DNA from 3 places in the Nostoc sp. DSM 114161 genome. Region 2 is predicted to be linked to each of the others. Evidence: predicted binding sites of a transcription regulator. Region 2 holds the regulator's gene; each other region holds the start of a gene.
The links. Region 2 encodes NtcA, which controls nitrogen genes in cyanobacteria. Its sites were predicted from a motif close to TNTGTANNNNNNNNTACANA; they were not measured.

Region 1 (7,015 bases), 3.2 Mb from region 2:
AATTATTTGATAAACTTTGATTGCAGACTGGTAGCCATTTTGAGGATCGTAATATAAGGCAACAGCGCGATCGCGGATTCTTTGGATTACCTTAGCATCGCTTTCTCCCGTGATGGCGCGGATGTTATTGTCAAACCCTACCAAATTGTTCCATTCACCTGGTGCTACATAATCAAGAGCTTTTAAAACTTTGACAGTGATATTGTCAGCTGGTAATTCGTCAACCAACTGAATAATAGATTTATCCATCAACCGATCCTCAAAAGTCTAAACGATTCTTACAATACGGATCAGAACGGCACAGACAACTAGTACCAATTGCTACTTAAAAAGCCAGCTATTGTGGTTAACCCTGCGTGAATTACTGAACCGTATTAATAGAGTTCCCAGAATCGGTAAAAAAATAACTTTAGAATTCACAAGTCAGAAGTCAGAACTCAGCAATCCCTGAAGTGGGGGATTTAGCCTCAAGTCATATCATCAAGACTACGCACTCAGATAGCCCAACCCCGCTTTAGCATGGTTAGGGAACTAAAACACAACTTTAGCGGCTAAAGTTCTAACTCCTGAATTCTGACTTCTGAATTCTGACTTCTGACAACTTTTAATTTTTCCAACTCAAAAACCGCGCATAAATATAAGCAATTGTTTCATCAAGAACAGTCCGCACACCTTGGCTAGAACCCCACCATTTCTCTGGATCGTAATCTTGAGTTTTGGCAGCGATTACGCCAACTTCAATTTCAGGATTAAGTATTTTTTGAAAAATTAACCAACTCCTACGAGTATGAACATCCAAGGAAAAAAGATTAATTGATTCTACTTTTATATTGGAATTGGATAGCCAGCGATAAAATTCGGCAGCAGAGGCGTAACTACGATCTTTAACTACATAAGGTGTGGGAACAGCTATTACTTTTTCTGCTTCTAAACCGAGTTTATTGAAGGTGGCGGCTGTGACTTCTGCAAAATTATTGTATCCAGTAAGATAAGTTCCTTTTCCTAATGTGCCTCCGGTGGTAATTATTTGACGATAAGAACCGTTTTTAAATTCAATCAACGCTTCTTCTATAGCGTAATCTGGCAGCCATCCTTCAACAACTAATATTTCTGCTGATTTGAGAGGGGAAGTTACGGCGAGATATGAGTGTACATGAGTAATACTGAAAAATATTAAATAAGCAATCACAGTGATTGCAATCGCCCACCCCGGAGCCGTAAGTGTCCACATTTCTTGGCGTTTTATTAGTTTTATTTTTAGAAATTTTTGACGCCGACGTTTTTTTGTCTGCATTAAACTTTAGCTAGACGCTGTTCTTTCAAGTAAGTAAATACAGACTTATCACCAATATCGGCAGGAATTGGTTGCACTGTCTTTCGCAGAGCAAATACCAAAAACAACGTTGCCCAAATTCCTAATAAAATACCTTCCCATTCAATGGGTAAAATTCCTACCAAATGCCCTAATAATAATAGCGGTACTATTGGAGTTAATACTTTAGTTTCCAGGCGATTGAAGCAAAAAGCTTCTTTAAAATAAATACCTGTCAAAGCAACAAAAACAAAACCAACTCCAAATAAAGTAATGGGCTGATTGTAAATGGTAACAGCCAAAGGTTCACTATTAGATAGTGCTAAAATTGCGGATGCGATAGTACCGATCGCCCAAAAAATTTGCAACATCCGGTGCAGTATTATCATGTAGATATGAATCGTAAATAAACTTACACCGAGAGCCAAAATAAAACAGGCATATAGAGGTGTCAGCGCACTTAGAACAGTCGGGTTATTATTAAGCAAAATCAAACCGCTACCGACGGCAAAGCTGAGTGCAGCTATCATTAATCCAACGCGGTAAATAATTACGCCAGTGCGATCGTGTGAAGTAATTGTAAATTCCCCAAACTGACCTTGATAAACTTGTGGTGCAGGTAGTGTTTGCGTATTCATAGCTAAGAATGTAGTTATGATTCCTGAGTGAGTAGTACGGTAAATTGCTGAATAGTACTTTTATTATTATCGGCAATGATACGAATTTAATGTGAGTATTTCTAAAAGTATGCTCTAGGATATATGAATAATTAGATTTTTAAATCTAGTCATCAGCCTGCGATCGCAGTGTTGAGTGTTGACAGTTGAGTGATGAAAGCCAGTTTGCTTCAACTCTCAGAACCACCAAGAATACACTGACCACTGTTAACCGTCAACAGCCAACAGTTAATAAACAGTTATAATTTTGTCATCAAAACAAGACACGTACGGCATCTTGTAAATTAAGCTGTAACTGTAAGCGAGCGTTGCCGCTATTGACGGCAATTTCTACCCAGCCGTGACTGCCAACCAAAGCGATCGCCTCTCCCACCTTGACATTACTATAAGTTTCACATCCTGGTATACTCAACCCAGCAGCCTGGACGCACCAGCTTTTACCTTCAACGCAACTTCCAGGAATGTTGCTCGCTAAGTTACCAAAGCCATCTATATATTGAATGCAACCCACTACACCAGTTTTTGTCTGCTTGTACTCGCCGATATCTAGCTTCACCAAACTGGCTGGATCGATTTCTTGTCCTAGCTGTTTGAGGGGGACACCACTGGCAAGATAAGCTCCCACTGGTGCAAAAATATCTCTACCATGAAAAGTCTTGCTTGGTTGAGGAGTTCGCCAAAAGTTAAGATTTGTGAGTTCCACAACTGCCATCGCCGGACTTTGGCTTAATACTCCGCTGAAAATGCCATTATCTGGCCCGACGAGAAACCCTTGAGCAAATTCTACTGCGATCGCCCGTCGCCTGCTGCCCACACCTGGATCTACCACTGCTACATGCACTGTCCCGACTGGGAAATAAGGGTAAGCGTTCATCAAAGAAAATCGGGCTGCGGCTATGTCTTGCGGCGTAATTTGGTGCGTCAGGTCTACCACCCTGATTTGAGAGTTAATTTGGGCTATTACTCCTTTCATCACCCCCACATAGACATCGCGATCGCCAAAATCGCTTAGCAAACTCACCAGTGGTTGTCGTTCCATCCAATTCTCAGACATGATTTGACTAAAATTTAGATTTATTCAAAAATTTCTGTAGCAACAGCTACAAAATATATGCTATGTTAAGAATAGAAGACATAAAGGCAAAAATTAAGAGGTAATTCCTATGAATCAAGGTAGATTACAGGCTGCCAGAAAAGCCAGAGAAGCTCACAGAGAGAATATTCAAAAAAGCCTAGAACATCGCTTGCAAGTAGCCAGAGCAAAAGGCGACGAACAGCTGATTCGTCAACTAGAAGCTGAGATGAAATATTCCAACTAAATCAAGTTTTCACTGTTCATAGTTTTGTTGTGTACCCCGCTACAGCGGGTTTTTTTGTTTTCTGTCAAGGTACCAGACGCGATAAATAGGCGTCTTTGCAATTGAAATTTTTCTACCAAACTTTACTCATATTTAAAATAAAACCAGGCAATATGGGGTCGCCGCTAACGCTAGCAGGATTATCCAAACATTGCTCTGATAATCCAGGGCGATAAACATAAACTTTGCGTTGCTTACGATCAATTAACCAGCCTAACTGTATTCCCGGCTCATTCATATACTCCTGCATTTTTTCCTTCAAAGTTTGGAGGTTGTCGCTAGGAGATTTGAGTTCAACTACAAAATCTGGACAAATAGGAACAAATTTTTCTTGTTGTTTTGGAGATAGAGAATTCCACCGTTCTAGTTTAATCCACGAAGCATCGGGCGATCTGTTTGCACCTGTTGATAACTTAAATCCAGTACTAGAGTCAAAAGTTATACCTGTACCGTCTTCTTCAGACCACACCCAGAGCTGCCCAAAGATGTTCCCTCCACGGTTGCCTGTTGTCCCGCCTGTAGGTGGCATAATTGATATTTCTCCAAATTTATTGCGCTCAATGCGTAAATCGCGATTTACTTGACAGAACTCAAAAAATTGTTCGTCTGTCATTTGCATTGATGACGGAATTTGCAAAACCAAAGGGGATGAAAACATGAGCATTTCCTCCAGGTTCCGATGCTGAGTCCACTAACTTGATTCTCACGCAAAGACGCAAAGACGCCAAGATTTAGGTTGGCGGCTTTGCGTCTAATGCAAGAAATCATTTTTAGATTTACTTGTTAGGCTGAGGAGTTAAGCGCAGATAAGGTTTAACTTCCTCATAGCCTTTGGGGAATTTCTCTTTGAGGACTTCTGGATCTTTGAGTGAGGGGACAATTACGACATCCTCTCCATCTTTCCAGTCAGCTGGAGTCGCCACGCTGTATTTATCAGTCAATTGCAAAGAATCGATAACCCGCAAAAGTTCGTCAAAGTTGCGTCCTGTGCTGGGAGGATATGTGAAAGTGAGACGGAGTTTTTTGTTGGGGTCAATTACGAAAACCGATCGCACCGTTACAGCTGCGTTGGCATTGGGGTGAATCATATCATAAAGGTCAGAAACCTGGCGATCGGCATCTGCCAAAATTGGGTAGTTAAGAGTCGTGCTTTGAGTTTCTTCGATATCTCCTATCCAGCCGTTGTGTGATTCAACATTATCGACGCTAAGTGCGATCGCTTTGACATTGCGCTTGTCAAATTCTGGTTTGAGCTTGGCAACTGTGCCGAGTTCTGTTGTACAAACAGGTGTAAAATCAGCAGGGTGAGAGAACAGCACAACCCAGCTGTCGCCTGCCCATTCGTAAAAATCGATGTCGCCGTGTGTTGAGGCTTGTTTAAAGTTAGGTACTGTATCACCTAAATGGAGAGCCATGTGAGATTCCCTGTAGTTAGAAAAGCATCTGTGTTCTACTTTGTCATCATGACACAAAACCCCTATTCCCCAATCGGGCTTTAGCGGTTTTAAACAAAATTTTAGGTTGTTAAGACTTTCGTATCAGAGAATGGGCATAGGGCTTTCCAGAAAGTGTGGGAAGGGTGGGAGGTGTGGGAGGATGGGGAAGAAATCTTTCCCCCCACACTCCCCACACTTCCCCATCTCCTCATCTCCCCTGCTCCCTGCCTCCCCTACCTCCTCTGCTCCCTATCTCGCTACTCTCCAGTCCCTTTTCCCAACGATGATTGCAATACTTTTACTTTTAACTGTCGGTGTTATCCTCAGCACAACTGCAAGTTTTATTTTTGGAGTTCCGTGGTTGATGCCGATTTTGGGTGCTGCTGTCCCCTATCCTATTTTCTTTTTACAAGTGCGTCGTCAACAATATAAAAATGCTTTTTGGTGGATGTTACTGTGGGGAGTGTTGCAGAGTATTGCTGTAATTGTAGCAACAGCGATCGCTCCGCAAACAGCAGCAAAAGTCATCCTTCGCGGAGAGTCATACACTACGGAAATGTTTCACTGGATTCGCACAGGCGAAGGTATGGAAGGAACGCTGAGTTTGTTTTTACCAAACCATTTATTGCAGTATGGGATTTTTTGTATTCTGTGTGTTGTTAGCATCAGTAGCACTGCATTAATCTTTGGCACTTGGATGTTAAATTATATGAATTTCTATGTTGCACAATTGGTAAAAATGAGTGCTAAACCTTGGTTAGCAGCTATTTTAGGGTGGTATCCTTGGTCGCTTGTGCGGGTAATTGGGTTTATTGCAACTGGGGTGGCTTTAGCTGCATTAGGATTAAATTTATTAACTCGCATTAGAGGCGAAGTTCCTAAATCTACTTTTCCGAAAACTTATATGTTAATTGGAATTACTTTTGTAATTGCAGATATTATCATCAAAGCAATTCTAGCGCCCATTTGGCAAAAATTACTATTGTCTGCGTTGGGTTAAATTAATTTATTTGCCAAAATTTTCTCATAGGCCTGGATTGTTTGCTTAGCGATCGCATCCCAACTAAAATTTACATAAGCATGTTTTTGGGCATTTAATCCCCGTCGTTGGCGTTCTGTAGGATTTTGCAAAGCTACTTGCAGTAAATCCACCAGCGCTTCGACATTTGTTGTACCCACCCAACCCGACTCACTATCACGTATTTGTTGACAAATATGCACTTGGTCAGAAATGACTACGGGTATTCCTGCTAGCATTGCTTCAGCTACAGCAATGCCAAAATTTTCATAGTAGGAAGGTAAGACGAATAAATCAGCAGCTTGTAGTAAACTAGCTTTTAATTTACCAGTAACAAAGCCAGTAATTGTAGTGTGCGATCGGAGTGGGGAATTTTTAATTTGGGATTTTATCTTTTCTTCGTAATCAGGATCTTGAGGATTTGTACCAGCTAAAATAAAATGAAACTTATAATCATCTGCTAATAATTTTTCTAGCGCCGGAATCAATAAATCTAACCCCTTTTTTGGGTCGATTCTTGACATAAATAATACCAACGGTATATCGCCAGCAATATTAAATTGCTGACGTGTTATATTTCTCTCCTCTCCTTTTATTACTCCCTCTTGTTTTACACCCAAGGGAATTACCAAATCTGGCGTCGAAACTCCAAATCGTTCTGATATTTTAGCTTCTTGTTCGCTAGTAAAATGAATTGCTGCCGCACCAGCTAAATTTTGGCGTTCTATAATTGCTGTATAAATCTGTTTTAATTGCTTTTTTTTGCGTAAATCAGCCGGATCGAGAGTACCCAAAGGACGCAAAATATAAGGTAGATTTTGCTGGCGACAGACAATAGCAGCAGCACTACTTATAGGCGAAAATAAAGCATGAATATGTGCAATGTCAAATTCCTGACCATGACGTTTTAGCCACTTTAATAAATCTAGAGAAAATTTGTAGCGACGAAATGGCGCACAACGAAAATAAATGATTTCATAACCATCTTGTTTAATTGGGCGATTTAAAGGAACATCCAAAGGTATTTGACCTGTATCGCCATTACTATCAGTTGTCAAAATTGTAACTTCTACTCCCTCTTTTACCAACGCTGGAGCTAATCCCAGTACCATTTGACTGGGGCCGCCATAAATCAGAGAAATTGAGGGAACAATTTGTAAAATCTTCATTTTTTTCTATTAGTTATTAGTTATTAGTCATTAGTAATTAATCAT
Region 2 (7,015 bases):
CAGTAGCGCGGTGTTCAGCTAGTATTGAGTCAAGAGTCAAGAGTCATTATTTTTTCTCTACTCCCCTGTGCCATAAAGCTTGTTACAAGACGCCTTTAGAACTAGGAATCAAGCCAGCACGACGAGGGTCGATTTCTACTGCTAGGCGTGTTGCCCTCGCAAAGGCTTTAAATGTCGCCTCAATAATGTGATGAGAATTAATGCCATCCAGTTGCCGAATGTGTAGTGTCATTTGGCTGTGGTTCGCCAATGCCACGAAGAATTCGCGCACCAGCTGAGTGTCATAAGTTCCCACACGCTGGGTAGGAATTTGTAAACCGTAGCTGAGGTGAGGGCGTCCAGAAAAGTCCAGCACTACCTGAACTAAAGCTTCATCCAAGGGTGCGAGAAAATTACCAAAGCGGACAATGCCTTTCCTATCGCCTAATGCTTGGTTTAAAGCTTGTCCTAAGGTAATACCCACATCTTCGTTAGTATGGTGGTCATCAATTTCCCAGTCTCCCTTAGCTTGGATATCTAAATCAATCAACCCGTGGGAGGCGATTTGATGCAACATATGATCCAAAAAAGGAATGCCTGTTGCTGCGGTGCATTTTCCTGTTCCATCAAGGTTGATGGTGACTTGGACATCAGTTTCCCCTGTGGTGCGATGAACAGTAGCAATCCGAGGGGCTTTAGTTAACTGGTCGTAGTTTGAATTGACTTGGCGATTGGTTGTTTGCATAGGGAAGAGTTAGAAGTTAGGAGTTAGGAGTCAGGAGTTAGGAGTTATAAATTTTTAACTCATAACTCATAACTCATAACTCATAACTTTATCGCGTCACATTCCCATAATTTCATATCCTGCATCTACATACAGAACTTGTCCTGTAATGCCGCTGGACAAATCGCTGCATAAAAATGCCGCAGTGTTGCCGACTTCTAGCTGAGTGACAGTGCGCCGTAGCGGAGCTACTTGCTCTACATGATGAATCATATCTAATATTCCGCCTACTGCTGAAGATGCCAAAGTGCGGATAGGGCCTGCGGAGATGGCGTTGACGCGGATATTTTGCGGCCCTAGTTCAGAGGCTAGGTAACGCACGCTCATTTCTAAACCCGCTTTGGCAACTCCCATGACGTTATAGTTAGGAACTGCCCTGACACCGCCTAAATACGTCAGCGTGACGATACTACCTCCCTCTGTCATTAGGGGTTTAGCTGCACCGCTCAATTGCACCAGCGAATAAGTACTAATCTCTAAAGCAGTTTTGAAGCCAGAACGAGAGGTTTGGCTAAAATCTCCAGTCAAGTCCTCTTTATTGGCAAAGGCAAGACAATGAATTAGGATGTCTAACTTTCCCCACTTCTCGCGTACTGTCTCGAAGGTAGATTGAATTTGTTCGTCGTTTTGGACATTACAGGGAAGAAATAAGCTGGGGTTGAGGGGTTGCACTAATTCGGCTACTTTTGCTTCCATTTTGCCGCGTTCATCCGGAAGGTAGGTAATTCCGAGATTAGCTCCTGCTTTGTGTAGTTGTTGGGCGATGCCCCAAGCTATGGAGCGGTTATTGGCAATACCTGTAACTAAAGCATTTTTTCCAGTCAGATTCAGCATAGGAATTGTTAATGCGATCGATCATTAGGAGCATACTAGAATCTGAGGCACGTTTTGTCTTTGTTTTACACAGGATTTGCAAAAATGAATATTGGTAAGGGTGTTTGCTGTCATCAAATTCTTGATTCTTTCTAAAGATATTCTCAAGTTGTCTTTATTTGTTCTTTAAAAAACCTTTTTAATACAGCTACTTGGAACCATTTATCAACAATTTATAGCCCAAGAGATCGACAATTATGTATCATTATAAACAAAGACTTAAGAAGCAATTAGTTGGAGTATAGGAAAGTACAGAAAGATTGACGGTGCTTTATTGAATTTTCGGGTGTATTCTTAGGTAATTAGTTTTTGTTTTTCCGGCATTGGGTAGGGGAAGGGAGATGATCGTGACACAAGATAAAGCCCTAGCAAATGTTTTTCGTCAGATGGCGACCGGGGCGTTTCCGCCAGTTGTGGAAACGTTTGAACGCAATAAAACGATCTTTTTTCCTGGCGATCCTGCCGAACGAGTTTATTTTCTTTTAAAAGGTGCTGTTAAACTTTCCAGGGTGTACGAGGCAGGAGAGGAAATAACGGTAGCACTGCTGCGAGAAAATAGTGTTTTTGGTGTATTGTCATTGCTGACAGGAAATAAATCCGATCGCTTTTACCATGCGGTTGCATTTACGCCTGTGGAATTATTGTCGGCACCAATCGAACAAGTTGAGCAAGCACTCAAGGAAAATCCAGAATTATCAATGTTAATGCTGCGGGGTCTGTCTTCGCGAATTTTACAGACAGAGATGATGATTGAAACTCTTGCTCACCGAGATATGGGTTCTAGGTTGGTGAGTTTTTTATTAATTCTTTGTCGTGATTTTGGAGTTCCCTGTGCGGATGGGATCACAATTGATTTGAAATTGTCTCATCAAGCGATCGCCGAGGCAATTGGTTCGACCCGTGTTACAGTTACAAGGCTACTAGGGGATCTGCGCGAGAAAAAGATGATTTCCATCCACAAGAAGAAGATTACTGTGCATAAACCCGTTACTTTAAGTCGGCAGTTCACATAAAAACAATTGGAGTCAGCGGAGTCGGCACGTGTCGTGTTTTTCAAGATCGCACTAATAGCTAAAGGAACACCTAAAATTGAGTAATGGAAGCTATTGCCAACCTCCACTTCTCCACAGACAATGGCTAAAAGTAGTAGGCTGTATCTGGAAGGATTTCGGTAGCTAAACATGACCACCGGATACATCCTCATCGCAGCAATTTTAATTCTGGGAGGCGTAATTGCAACCGTGGGCGATCGCATCGGCACACGAGTTGGCAAAGCCCGCCTCTCACTTTTTAACCTTCGTCCGAAAAATACCGCCGTACTAGTAACGATTTTTACTGGCGGTTTGATTTCGGCATCAACCTTAGGAATTTTATTCGCTGCTGACGATAAATTGCGCCAGGGAGTCTTTGAATTAGAGGATATTCAAACAGACCTCAGGCAAAAGCGAGAACAACTAAAAACCGCAGAAAGTCAGAAAAGCCAGGTAGAGAACGAGCTAAATCAAGCAAGAATCGCCCAAGCAAAGGCACAACAAGAGTTGCAAGCAATTAATCAGTCTTTGCAGGCGGTCAATGCCAAGCAAAGGGAAACTCAAGCCCAGCTCAACCGCACTATTCAACAGCAAGCCCAAACTCAAACTCAACTCCAGCGCACTCAAGGGCAGCTAGATCGAGTTGTAACTCAGTATCAAAAAGCCATAGCTGAACTGCAAAGCGTTTACAATCAGCGAAAGGAACTACAGGCAGCAGTTGAACTATTAAAGACAGAACGTCAACGACTGTATGCTGAGGCGAAAAAAGCGATTGACGAAGCCAAAACAGCTATTGAAAAACGCGATCGCGAACTTGCCAACCGCCAAGAAGCCATCGAAGCACGCGATCGCAAAATTGCCCAACTCGACCAGTTAATTCAAAAGCGTAATTTAGAAATTACAGCTAGAGAACAAGTGATTGCCAAACGGGAATCTCGCCTCAAAGAATTAGAAGCGCAACAGGAAGAACTAGAACAGGAAGTTGCTAGGCTGGAAAAATATTATCAGTCCTACCAAGATTTGCGTTTGGGTAAACTAGCCTTAGTTCGGGGTCAAGTTCTGTCTGCTGCTGTGGTTCGCGTTACCCAAGCGGCTGCGGCTCGTCAGGCGGTAGTACAACTTTTAGAACAAGCCAATCGCAACGCTAACTTGGAATTAAGCGAACCTGGTGCAACTTCTCCAAACGTAGAGCTTGTGCGCGTGACTCAAGAGAGAGTCGAGCAATTGAGCAAACAAATTGAGGATGGTCGAGAATATGTAATCCGAATTTTCTCAGCGGGTAATTATGTCAGGGGAGAAAAGCAAATAGAAATTTTTACCGATATAGCCCGCAATGAATTGGTTTTTTCCCAAGGGACGCAGTTAGCTACAACTACTGCTGACCCTACAAACATGACATCTTATCAGTTACAGCAGCGATTAGAAATATTGATTTCTGCTTCTCAATTTCGCGCTCGTAACGCCGGAATTGTTGAAAATGTACAAGTAGACGGCACTTTTCTACGTTTTGTCACCCAATTAAGGCAGTACAATCAACCATTAGAAATTAAAGCGATCGCCGCAGAAGACACTTATACAGCCGGGCCATTGAGAGTGAAATTAGTAGCAGTAGTCAACGGACAAATCATTTTTAGTACTTAAACAAGAAGTCAGGAGTCAGAATTCAGAATTCAGAATTCAGGAGTTAGAACTCAGAATACAATTAATGGGAGATGAGCGCGGAAAGTCACGACTCGGCGGGTTACGCCGTAGACGCCAGGAGGTCAGTTCATAACTTTCCTACACAGACTCGCCACTAGCCACTAATTAATTCTGATTCCTGAATTCACCAGTTCTGAATTCTTTTTTTTTATTACTTATGACTTTCCGTGAATTTTTACCGACACAGCCAGTAATTTTGGGTTTCGATCCAGGTCGAGATAAGTGTGGTTTAGCAGTGATGGGACTGGATCGACAATTATATTATCATCAAGTCGTGTCGGCAAAAGAGGCGATCGCTACCATTGAGACACTGCGTCAGAAATACCCCATCTCCTTAATGGTAATGGGCAACCAAACAACAGCCAACCAGTGGAAACAGCAACTGTATCAAGAATTACCAGAACCGCTAAATATCATTTTAGTAGATGAGCGTTACACAACCTTAGAAGCACGCGATCGCTATTGGCAAATGTATCCGCCCACAGGGTTAATAAAACTATTACCACAGGGTATGCGGCAGCCTCCAAGACCCATAGATGACATTGTTGCCATCCTGCTAATCGAAAGATACTTAAATCGCCTCACGGAATCAGGAGTGAGGGGTGAGGAGTGAACAGTTAGGAGTGAGGAATTAATATCTTCATAACTCCTAACTCGTAACTCCTAACTCCTAACTCCTAACTCCCAATTTCCAATTCCTAACTTCTAAATTTCCGCCCGAATAGTAAAAGCATAGTCTCCTCCAGGCTCTAGTTGATAATCTTGTTTCTCCAAAAATCGACCGAGGGGTTCTTTGATTAAGGCGCGACCTTGGGAGGGCTTGACGGCAAGTTCTCCCCTGCGAAAATGCCACTGGAAATGCCACTCAAACTCACCTGCACTCACTTCACCCTCAAGGAAGCCGTGTTGCCAGGATTGGCGGGTAATTTTGACATGGGCAATGGTTTCTGGCAGACGTTTAGCACTCACAATGCTTTATGTCAAGTGTGGAATAACTAGCCAATTTATGTAGGCTACTTATTTTATTTACCAAACATAGCTTAAATAGACAAACTGACAAAATGGGTATTTGTAATTAAGAGAGTTATATTAATCAGCCGAAAGACTGAAGATAGCGAAGTTAGAGCTATAACTCGGCATATCTAAAAAGCCAACTTGGGATTTCTCAGATTTCAGCTTGAGAGTCAAGCGATCGATTGCTGACAAACAAGCAGATATTGGATAACACTAAGTTATAAATTGAGGCTAATAATATTATTATTGCTTATTTATGTATAGAAAAAAGTCATTATTTTATTGTTCTATCAAAGCGTAAGTCCTAATATCTTACGAACGACTGTATCCTAGAAACAATATATCGGACATTATTTTCATCAGTATATTGTGGATTGATGGGAATTTTCTTGTAAGTTTTTAAGACAATAACAGCGCGATACAGCTTGGAGTATTTATATTGCCTTTCTTCGATATCAAAATACAGGATACTTTCTAGTGGATATTCAATAATATGGTTACCGCGCACACCTTTACGTTCTATCACGACTTTATTGAGACTTTTGTAGAAAGTGCAGTTAGTCACAGGCGATGTTCCAAAAAAAGCAGCGATCGCCATTCCAATCAAGATAAATAAACTTAAAACAAATAGATAATCTCTTTGATTTTGCTGCACTAATAGCGAAGACTGATTAGAATTGATAAAATTATTTATTTTCCCAGCAACTTGCTGATTTTCTTGATAGCTAACCTGTGATAAAAGAGTAAAATCTCCAAATGGAGTTGTAATAACAACCTCAGAAGTGTTGTTTTTAGAAGCTCTCTTGATAATAATGCGTGCTTCTTGAGGGTCAAAAATTTTCAGCTTTTGCATACCTCCGAGCAAATTAAATCGCCTCAAATCACAGTCGATTTGGTTAATTGTAAAGCGGCGATCGCAAGTTAGTTGAATTGAAGCAGAATCAAAAAATAAGCAGTAAATCAAAAAGCTTAAACAAACAATAAAAATGCACCACCCGATGAACCAATACCTAAATGGTCTATGGTTTAGCTGCAATCTAGTACGAGTTTCTTCTATAACTTTCATCGCAGTTTGTCTAGAGTACTTAACTCTTAGATAGAGTATTCCCGTTGTAGCCCTCAAGTTTCAGTAATAAAGAGGATTTTCCATGAATTGCTAAAAAATTTTTGACTAAGTGCTTCATAATTAGGTGAGAAAACTATGACTAAAAGCATGGAAACCAAACAGCTAGGGAAAACTGGTATCTTTGTGAGTGCGATCGGTTTGGGTGGTATGCCGATGTCAATCTATAATCGCCCTCCAGAATCGGAATCAATCCAAGTGATTCATCGTGCTTTAGATTTCGGTATTACATTTATTGACACTGCCGACTCTTATTGCAAAGATGAGTCAGATAAACATCACAACGAGCAGTTAATTCACAAAGCACTTGCTAGTTATCAAGGTGATAGTAGCCAAGTGATTGTCGCAACTAAAGGCGGCTTAATGCGTCCGGATGGTAATTGGACGCGCAACGGTAACCCAGAACACTTGCGCCAAACAATTAAAGTCAGCTTTGAGGCTTTGGGCGGCGCTAAACCCATTGATGTTTGGCAATACCATTCCCCGGATAATAATTACACCATTGAAGAA
Region 3 (7,015 bases), 1.9 Mb from region 2:
AGGACGAAACAGCACCTTTGACGCTGACTGTATCCCAAAGCGTGGTTACCCAAGATGGATCTGTGGTGATTCCTGCTGGTAGCCAAGTTATCGGTCAACTCAAACCTGCTACAGGCGGTTCTCAATTCGTTGCTGAAAAACTAGTTTTGACCACAGGTCAAGAATATCAACTTAACGCTAGTTCTGAAGTGATTACCAAGACTGAAACCGTCAAAAAGGGTACTAGTGCCGGATCGATTATTAAGGATACTGTCTTGGGCGCAGGAGCCGCCGCTGCGGTGTCTGCTGTCACGGGCGATCGCGCCATCGCCACAGAAGAAGTTCTGGGTGGTGCTGGCATCGGTGCGTTGATTGGTCTATTCTTCGGTAGAAATAGTGTTGACTTAATCGCAATCGACCCAAATACCGATTTACAAATGACAATCAATCAAAACTTGTTGGTTTCACTCAAATAGTCATTTGTCATTAGTCGTTGGTCATTAGTATTTACAAAGGACAAATGACAACGGACAACGGACAAACGACTAACTCTCAACTTCTGGTAGCCAAATAATAAATGTAGTTCCCGGCCTATTCGGTGAAGTTAATTTAGAGTTGATTGCAGGGCTGAAAACCTCGATTTCGCCCTGCATTTGTTCGATTAACTGTTTAGCGATCGCTAACCCCAAACCTGTACCGGGAATTTCTGTTTGCGCTTGTACGCCCCGGTAATGTCGTTCTCCAAGATGCTCTAAATCTTCAGCCGGAATGCCAGGGCCGTTGTCACTGATAACAATTCCTTGAAAATTACCTTTTTGTTGGCCAGCCCGAATCAAAATTCTACCACCACTAGGAGTGTATTTCAATGCATTATCGATGATGTTATTTAACACTTCTCGTAATGCTTTGATGTTGGCACGTACTAAGGGTAAATTGTGCTTAAATTCGGTTATCAGTTTTAGTTTGCGCTCTTGTGCTATTGCTTTAGCTGATATTAATAATGGTTCTAATATATCTGCTACCGAGCAATCAACAGCTTTATCTCCGGTTCCCGGCAATAAAAGGGGCGGCTTGGCATCTTTTTGCACAGTTGCTTCTAAAAATACTTCATCTGGCAGATGTAGTGGTTCTAAATCTGTGCCTGCTAAGTCAATTACTTGCTCAAATTGTTGGAGTAATTCTTGTAGGCGATCGCTTTCTCGCACGATGCTACTTGCCACATCCCGATTAGTATCTGCCGGTCGCAATCGCTTTAATAAAAGTTTACCAAAAGTCCGTAATGCTGTTAATGGGTTACGAAACTGATGCAACAGGTTATCTAACAAATCCTGTTGTTTTTCTTGAAGAATTTGTTGTTCGTGGAGTTGGTGTTGTAACCATGCTCGTCGCTGATCTAAAATGCAAGCGATCGCTAGTGTTTGGGCTATGTGTTGAATCTGACTTTGCTCGCGTTCATTCCATTCTCGGTCTTTTCTACCAGTTACTAGCAACCCCATCATCACACCTTCATAGACCAAAGGTAAAACAATTTGGTTGCCACTGAGTAAATATTCCTCTTGTAAATGAGGCCCGGACGCATCCGGTATCTCATATTCCGGCGACGAAGTTGAAGAATCCAATCCTGGTGTTAATAACCTTTGGCGATCGTTGGGTAATACCAATGCATTACCAACTCGAAGCTGCTTAGGTAATGTGGCGGCACTTTCCTCTGCTTGTGGTAATAATGCTGTTTCCGGATAAATCATTACAGGAATCAGTTTTGCCTCACCAGAGGGAGTTTCTACTAATTCTTGTGTTAGGTACACAATACTTAAAGTTGCTCCCAGCCCTTGGGCCAGCAGTGCTATTTGCTCTCGGCATAGAGCAAGAAAATCAGAACTGGCAGACATTAACATTTTTTAGCTTTTGCTCAAGATTACAGATTATGAGGCATGATTAAGAGAGGATGGCTAGTTTTTACCTCATTGTTTTAATACAGCTTAACTGAAATCTTTTGAGTGATGTTTTGTACCAGCGGATTATTATCCTGAGAAACTTTTGTTTTATCTATACCTCTAAAGATATTAATTTTATTGGCTCGAAAGTTAAAAAACTATTGATTTTTTGAACTAGAACTTCTATAATTACGACGGATTTTGTAGCTATCACTACAATCTATAGCTTGAAAGAGGAGGACAATAGGTTGGCAAGGAGACGCAAAAGAAAAAGTCGTCGTCGTCAGGAAGGACGGCGCATTCTGGAACATGTGCCTCAATATAGCATCGAGAGTGGTGAAGAAAAACCTGTGACAGCAGCGAGAAGGTTCATTCAAGCTGAAGGTATCTTGCCACCGGCACTTCTACTCGTAAAGCGAAACGAACACACCACAGACCGCTATTTCTGGGCAGAAAAGGGACTGTTTGGTGCCCAATACGTAGAGGAAAACCATTTCTTGTTTCCTAGCCTGAGGACTTTAGAGGCTCCCACAGGTCAAGAAACCCTTGCTTTAACTGCTCGATAAGAAATTGGTCATCTCAGGCATTGAATGTGGCCCTTGACTATTAATTAACTGGCAAAATTGCTAAGTTTATGCAAAATTTAATTTTTTTTTAGTTTGTAGGTGATTTGCCAGTCAACCTATTCTGGGCATTTGAAAAGTCAATATGTGTCAAACCACGCTAGTTTGCATGGTTTGGTACTTGTTTAAAAGATGTACGCAGGAGCGGATATTAGAGCCAAGCGCATCCAAAAGCGCTAGTGAAGTTGCGCTCTTATCCAAATACATTGGAAGACAAGCTCTGTCAAAGAATTGAAATGAATTCAAATTTTTAGCCACAACACAAGTTATGGATAAAATTGGCAAAGCAGCATTCTTGATTTACTCCTTACCACTTTTCATTGCCTCAAGAGTAGGTCAGGTCAGAAAGGGAACACCTCATAAGTTAAGAGATGGTCATAAAAACCAACAATTATTCACCAGCCTTTAACTGTAGAGTCCTCCGTAACTGGGTGAGTTCATCTCGATGGGCAACTACAGTAACCTTACTTGAGGGGGTTTGTTCGCTCTGAGTTGTTTCCACTTTGAGCAACACCTTCTCAAGTCTTCCAGATTTTTTCCAATAAAAAACACCACTCAAAGGTGACAGCAGCACCAGAGCTAGAATAAACCTACTCAGGTTAGGAAAAAGTAGGTATACCACTAGTGACAGGCAAACAATACCAGTAGCTGCCAGTAGGGTGAGAAATATAGCTAAGAACCAGCTAGGGCGAACATTACCTTCAAAAGTCACTTGGTTTTGTTCTCGGTCTACCGCTGCCACTCGGTAAGACCGCGATCGAAAATACTCTCTTAATTGAGACATGAAAGCTGCTTCGTCTTGTTCGGATACTAAGTGCGCTGTCTCTGTACGGTCTTTAGTCGAAGCACGAATAAAGAAAAACAGCCCAACCGATAACAACAAGGTTAGCAGCAAGGTAGATGGCAGAATAGGAGTATCCATAACTAATTGTTATTGTTTGACTGGAGGAGACTTATTCATTATCAATGATTCGTTACTTTATTCGCCCGTTGATGTAGTCTTGCCAAAGAAAAGCTAAATTCTGCGCTTGAACTTGCCATTCTGGAGAAACTTGGTACATCCGCCTGGGGCGTCCCCGTCCTTCGAGTTTTTTCCAATATCCATTAATTGCCCTTTCGTCTTCCAGAAACTTGATTGCACTGTAAAGTACAGTATCCGAAAGCCGATAGGTAGGATATTCAGTTTCTAATCGTTGAATTAACTCGGTGCCGTAGGATTCACCTTCTAACAAAATAGACAGTATGTAACAAACTGCTAATTCCTGACAAAGGTAAGTTGGCGGAGGATTTTCAAAGAATTGATATATATCCTCAAGTTTCATGGTTAGGGAATGGCTAAAAAAATGCCTTAGGGTAAGGTCTACAATCCTCGTAGTCAGTATATACTGCTACTCTTAAATGAGTAATATATAAAGCTACTTAAGCTAGATTTCCAAAGCGAAAACACCAAATAATTACCCACGCCTTTAAAGTTGTGGGAATAGTTCGTGAGTTTCAGGGTACAAGATAGTATGCTCCGACCCAAGCTAAATCAGGTATGGTGAGGAGGGAACAGACAGTGGGGAAGTCACTGTTTTGGTGTTAAGCGATGCCGAGTTTATTAGAACTGCTTAAGCAATAAGATGCCATCGAAGAAATTTTACAGGTAAAATGCTATTTTGTCTGTAGAACTTAATAAACACTTTTTTTTACAGTGATTTTCCCAATGCAAATTTTAAAAACTTCAGCTAGAGGATATGTTTAAGTTCAAACTCCTAAATTTGTAAACATACCTGGGTAGTAACTATTAATAATTTTTTAGGCTTGAGATCCTCTTGCGGTATCTGGTAAATGTGATAGTAAATTCCTTAAAAAAAATGGGGCATTGGGTATTAGGCACAAGAGGCAGAGGGACGGTGCAGGGGGCAAGGGGAAGAATTAAAAATTATGCATGATGTGGATTAGTTGTAGAGACGTTGCATTGCAACATCTCTAGAGGACGGATAATTCTTGATATTTCGTCGTAAATGACCTCTTTTCTCCCTGCTCCCTGCTCCCCTGCTCCTTCATCTCCCTACTTTCCCATTCCCTATTCCCTGCCTTCTTTAAAAGCACCTAGCACATTGGTGATTTAGTATGTCACAAACTCCTGATACCCCATCTTCTTCCTCTAATCTCAGGGCAATTGCCCAAACCTTTCGCCTTGCAGGTTGGATTAGCTTTTGGATTCAGCTAGTACTAGGTGTTGTTTCTGGCATAATTGTGCTGCTGTTTGGCATCTTTAGTCAAAGAGCTGGCAGTCCTAGTAATAATCCTGGGACTGGCTTTGGCGTATTTTTAGCCGTTTGTGGATTGGTGATTTTAGGTGTGGGAATTTACTTAGCTTACCGTTATACCAGAATTGGTAGGCAACTGGAATCCTCCAATCCCAGCAACCGCCCTCGGAAAAGCGAGACTGTGCAAGTGTTACGCTTAGGACTGTGGGTGAATTTAGGGGGAACGCTGGTGACTCTTTTGGGGGCGCAAGCTATTGTTGGGACGCTGGTGGCAAGATCTATATCTCCCCAAGCGATAACTACCCAATTTTTTGACCCAACTCGAATTATTAGCGGTCTAGATATGCTTGTTGTACAGGCAAACACTAACACTGTCTCAGCCCACTTTGCAGGTCTTGTGGCGTCCCTTTGGCTACTTAATCGCATCAACAAACCGTAATCGAGGCGAGTTATACCAAAAATTCAGCTAAAAATCCATACTCGTGTTTACTAATTTTTTATATGAGTTTCTTCCGTTCTTAGGAGGTTACATACCAAATAATTCAAATGTATTCCTAGTGCTTTTCCGAAATTTTCAAAATACAACGTGAAGACTAACACCAGTTGCTCATATTAACATCCACCTACAAGATGATATCTGAACTGCGATCGGATGAAATTAATCTGGATTGGAAGTCTTGCACTATGAAAAGATTAGAAATTTGGAAATTTGGCATACAAGTATTTTTTAGTACCCTAATGATTGGATTGTGTAGTTCCCTAATATTTATGGAGCGCCAGAATAGCCAAAACCAAGCAGTGTACTGGAGTGGTTTATCCGGTGTACTTGCCTACTGGCTACCTTCACCTGCCAGTGCTGGGGAGTCTAGAAAATCAGAGGATTAACACTAATTTTGGATTTAAGATTTTGGATTTAAATTTTTATTGCCCTGGCAAGATTGGCAGGGCAAAATTTTTATGTTTGCTTTTCTGCTCATGGCAAGGCAAAATCAGTATATGCTGGGGTGTTGGCATGAAGATAATAGGCTAAAAACTGAGAAAAATCTGTGCTGGATATCAAGCAAATACGGGAAAATCCGCAATTAGTTCAAGAAAGATTGAACAGTCGTAGTGGTAAATACGACATTGAACCGATATTACAGTTAGACCGACAACAACGGGAATTAGAGGGGACGCGCAGTCAACTGCAAGCCCGTAGCAACGAAATTGGTAAAATTGTCGGGCAAAAGCTCAAGTCTGGTATCAATGCTCAAGACCCAGAAATCCAAGCTTTGCGCGATGAAGGTAACTCTGTCAAAGCTAGATTGAGCGAACTAGAACCCCAAGAAAAAGACCTCAAAGCTGAAATTGCCCAGCTTGTTTTAGCACTTCCCAACTTACCAAGCGACTCTACACCCATTGGCAAGAGTGAACAAGATAACGTAGAAGTACGGCGTTGGGGTGATGAGTATCTTCCCCAAAATCCGAATATTCTTCCTCATTGGGAAATAGCTGAAAAGCTAGGTATTCTCAATGTTGAGCGAGCTGTGAAAGTTGCCCAAAGCCGCTTTGTGACATTGATAGGTGCTGGTGCAGCGCTGGAGAGGGCATTAATTCAATTTATGCTGCGCGTTCATACTCAAGCTGGGTATGTGGAGATTAGTCCACCGCTGTTGGTGAATACCAACTCATTGACGGCGACTGGTCAGTTACCTAAGTTTGCAGAAGAAAGCTTTAAATGTGCTGATGACGACTTGTGGCTGATTCCTACAGCCGAAGTTCCAGTTACTAACCTCTATCGGGGCGAAATTCTCACCGCTGAAGATTTGCCTATCTACCACTGTGCTTATACGCCTTGTTTTCGTAGGGAAGCTGGTAGTTATGGGCGCGATATGCGGGGTTTAATTCGCCTGCATCAATTCAACAAAGTGGAACTGGTGAAATTTGTCGAACCCAGCAGTTCTTTTGATGAACTAGAAAAATTAGTGGGGAGTGCAGAATCAATTTTACAGGCTTTGCATTTGCCTTATCGAGTGATGAATCTCAGTAGTGGAGATTTGGGATTTGCTTCTGCTAAAACATACGATTTAGAGGTTTGGTTGCCTTCTTCTGGCAAATACCGTGAAATTTCTAGCTGCTCTAATACTGTAGACTTTCAGGCGCGAAGGGCTGATATTCGTTTCAAAGAGGCGGGGAAGAAAGGCACCCAGTTTGTGCATACTCTCAACGGTTCGGGCTTGGCAGT

Region 1: a site for NtcA is predicted at 3,077-3,096, ahead of pirA (arginine synthesis PII-interacting regulator PirA). Genes of this name have one in related genera too.
Region 3: a site for NtcA is predicted at 2,114-2,133, ahead of NSTC745_RS09060 (DUF3155 domain-containing protein). Genes of this name have one in related genera too.

The regions. Positions count from the first base shown of each region.
Region 1 is NZ_CP195141.1:5,695,925-5,702,939, reverse strand. It holds gene NSTC745_RS24190 (Tudor-knot domain-containing protein) at 1-249, opposite strand, end outside; gene NSTC745_RS24185 (YdcF family protein) at 605-1,294, opposite strand; gene NSTC745_RS24180 (DUF2301 domain-containing membrane protein) at 1,294-1,950, opposite strand; gene NSTC745_RS24175 (SAM hydrolase/SAM-dependent halogenase family protein) at 2,243-3,028, opposite strand; gene pirA (arginine synthesis PII-interacting regulator PirA) at 3,153-3,308, shown strand; gene NSTC745_RS24165 (Uma2 family endonuclease) at 3,421-4,005, opposite strand; gene NSTC745_RS24160 (peroxiredoxin) at 4,124-4,762, opposite strand; gene NSTC745_RS24155 (hypothetical protein) at 5,067-5,783, shown strand; gene hpsP (hormogonium polysaccharide biosynthesis glycosyltransferase HpsP) at 5,780-6,970, opposite strand.
Region 2 is NZ_CP195141.1:241,617-248,631, forward strand. It holds gene hisB (imidazoleglycerol-phosphate dehydratase HisB) at 83-724, opposite strand; gene fabI (enoyl-ACP reductase FabI) at 821-1,597, opposite strand; gene ntcA (global nitrogen regulator NtcA) at 1,978-2,649, shown strand; gene NSTC745_RS01015 (DUF3084 domain-containing protein) at 2,818-4,308, shown strand; gene NSTC745_RS01020 (pre-16S rRNA-processing nuclease YqgF) at 4,526-4,981, shown strand; gene NSTC745_RS01025 (DUF3146 family protein) at 5,074-5,337, opposite strand; gene NSTC745_RS01030 (hypothetical protein) at 5,687-6,448, opposite strand; gene NSTC745_RS01035 (aldo/keto reductase) at 6,596-7,015, shown strand, end outside.
Region 3 is NZ_CP195141.1:2,131,661-2,138,675, reverse strand. It holds gene NSTC745_RS09070 (S-layer homology domain-containing protein) at 1-455, shown strand, start outside; gene NSTC745_RS09065 (GAF domain-containing sensor histidine kinase) at 525-1,874, opposite strand; gene NSTC745_RS09060 (DUF3155 domain-containing protein) at 2,162-2,479, shown strand; gene NSTC745_RS09055 (cofactor assembly of complex C subunit B) at 2,928-3,458, opposite strand; gene NSTC745_RS09050 (PadR family transcriptional regulator) at 3,511-3,858, opposite strand; gene NSTC745_RS09045 (DUF3611 family protein) at 4,652-5,230, shown strand; gene NSTC745_RS09040 (hypothetical protein) at 5,476-5,676, shown strand; gene serS (serine--tRNA ligase) at 5,838-7,015, shown strand, end outside.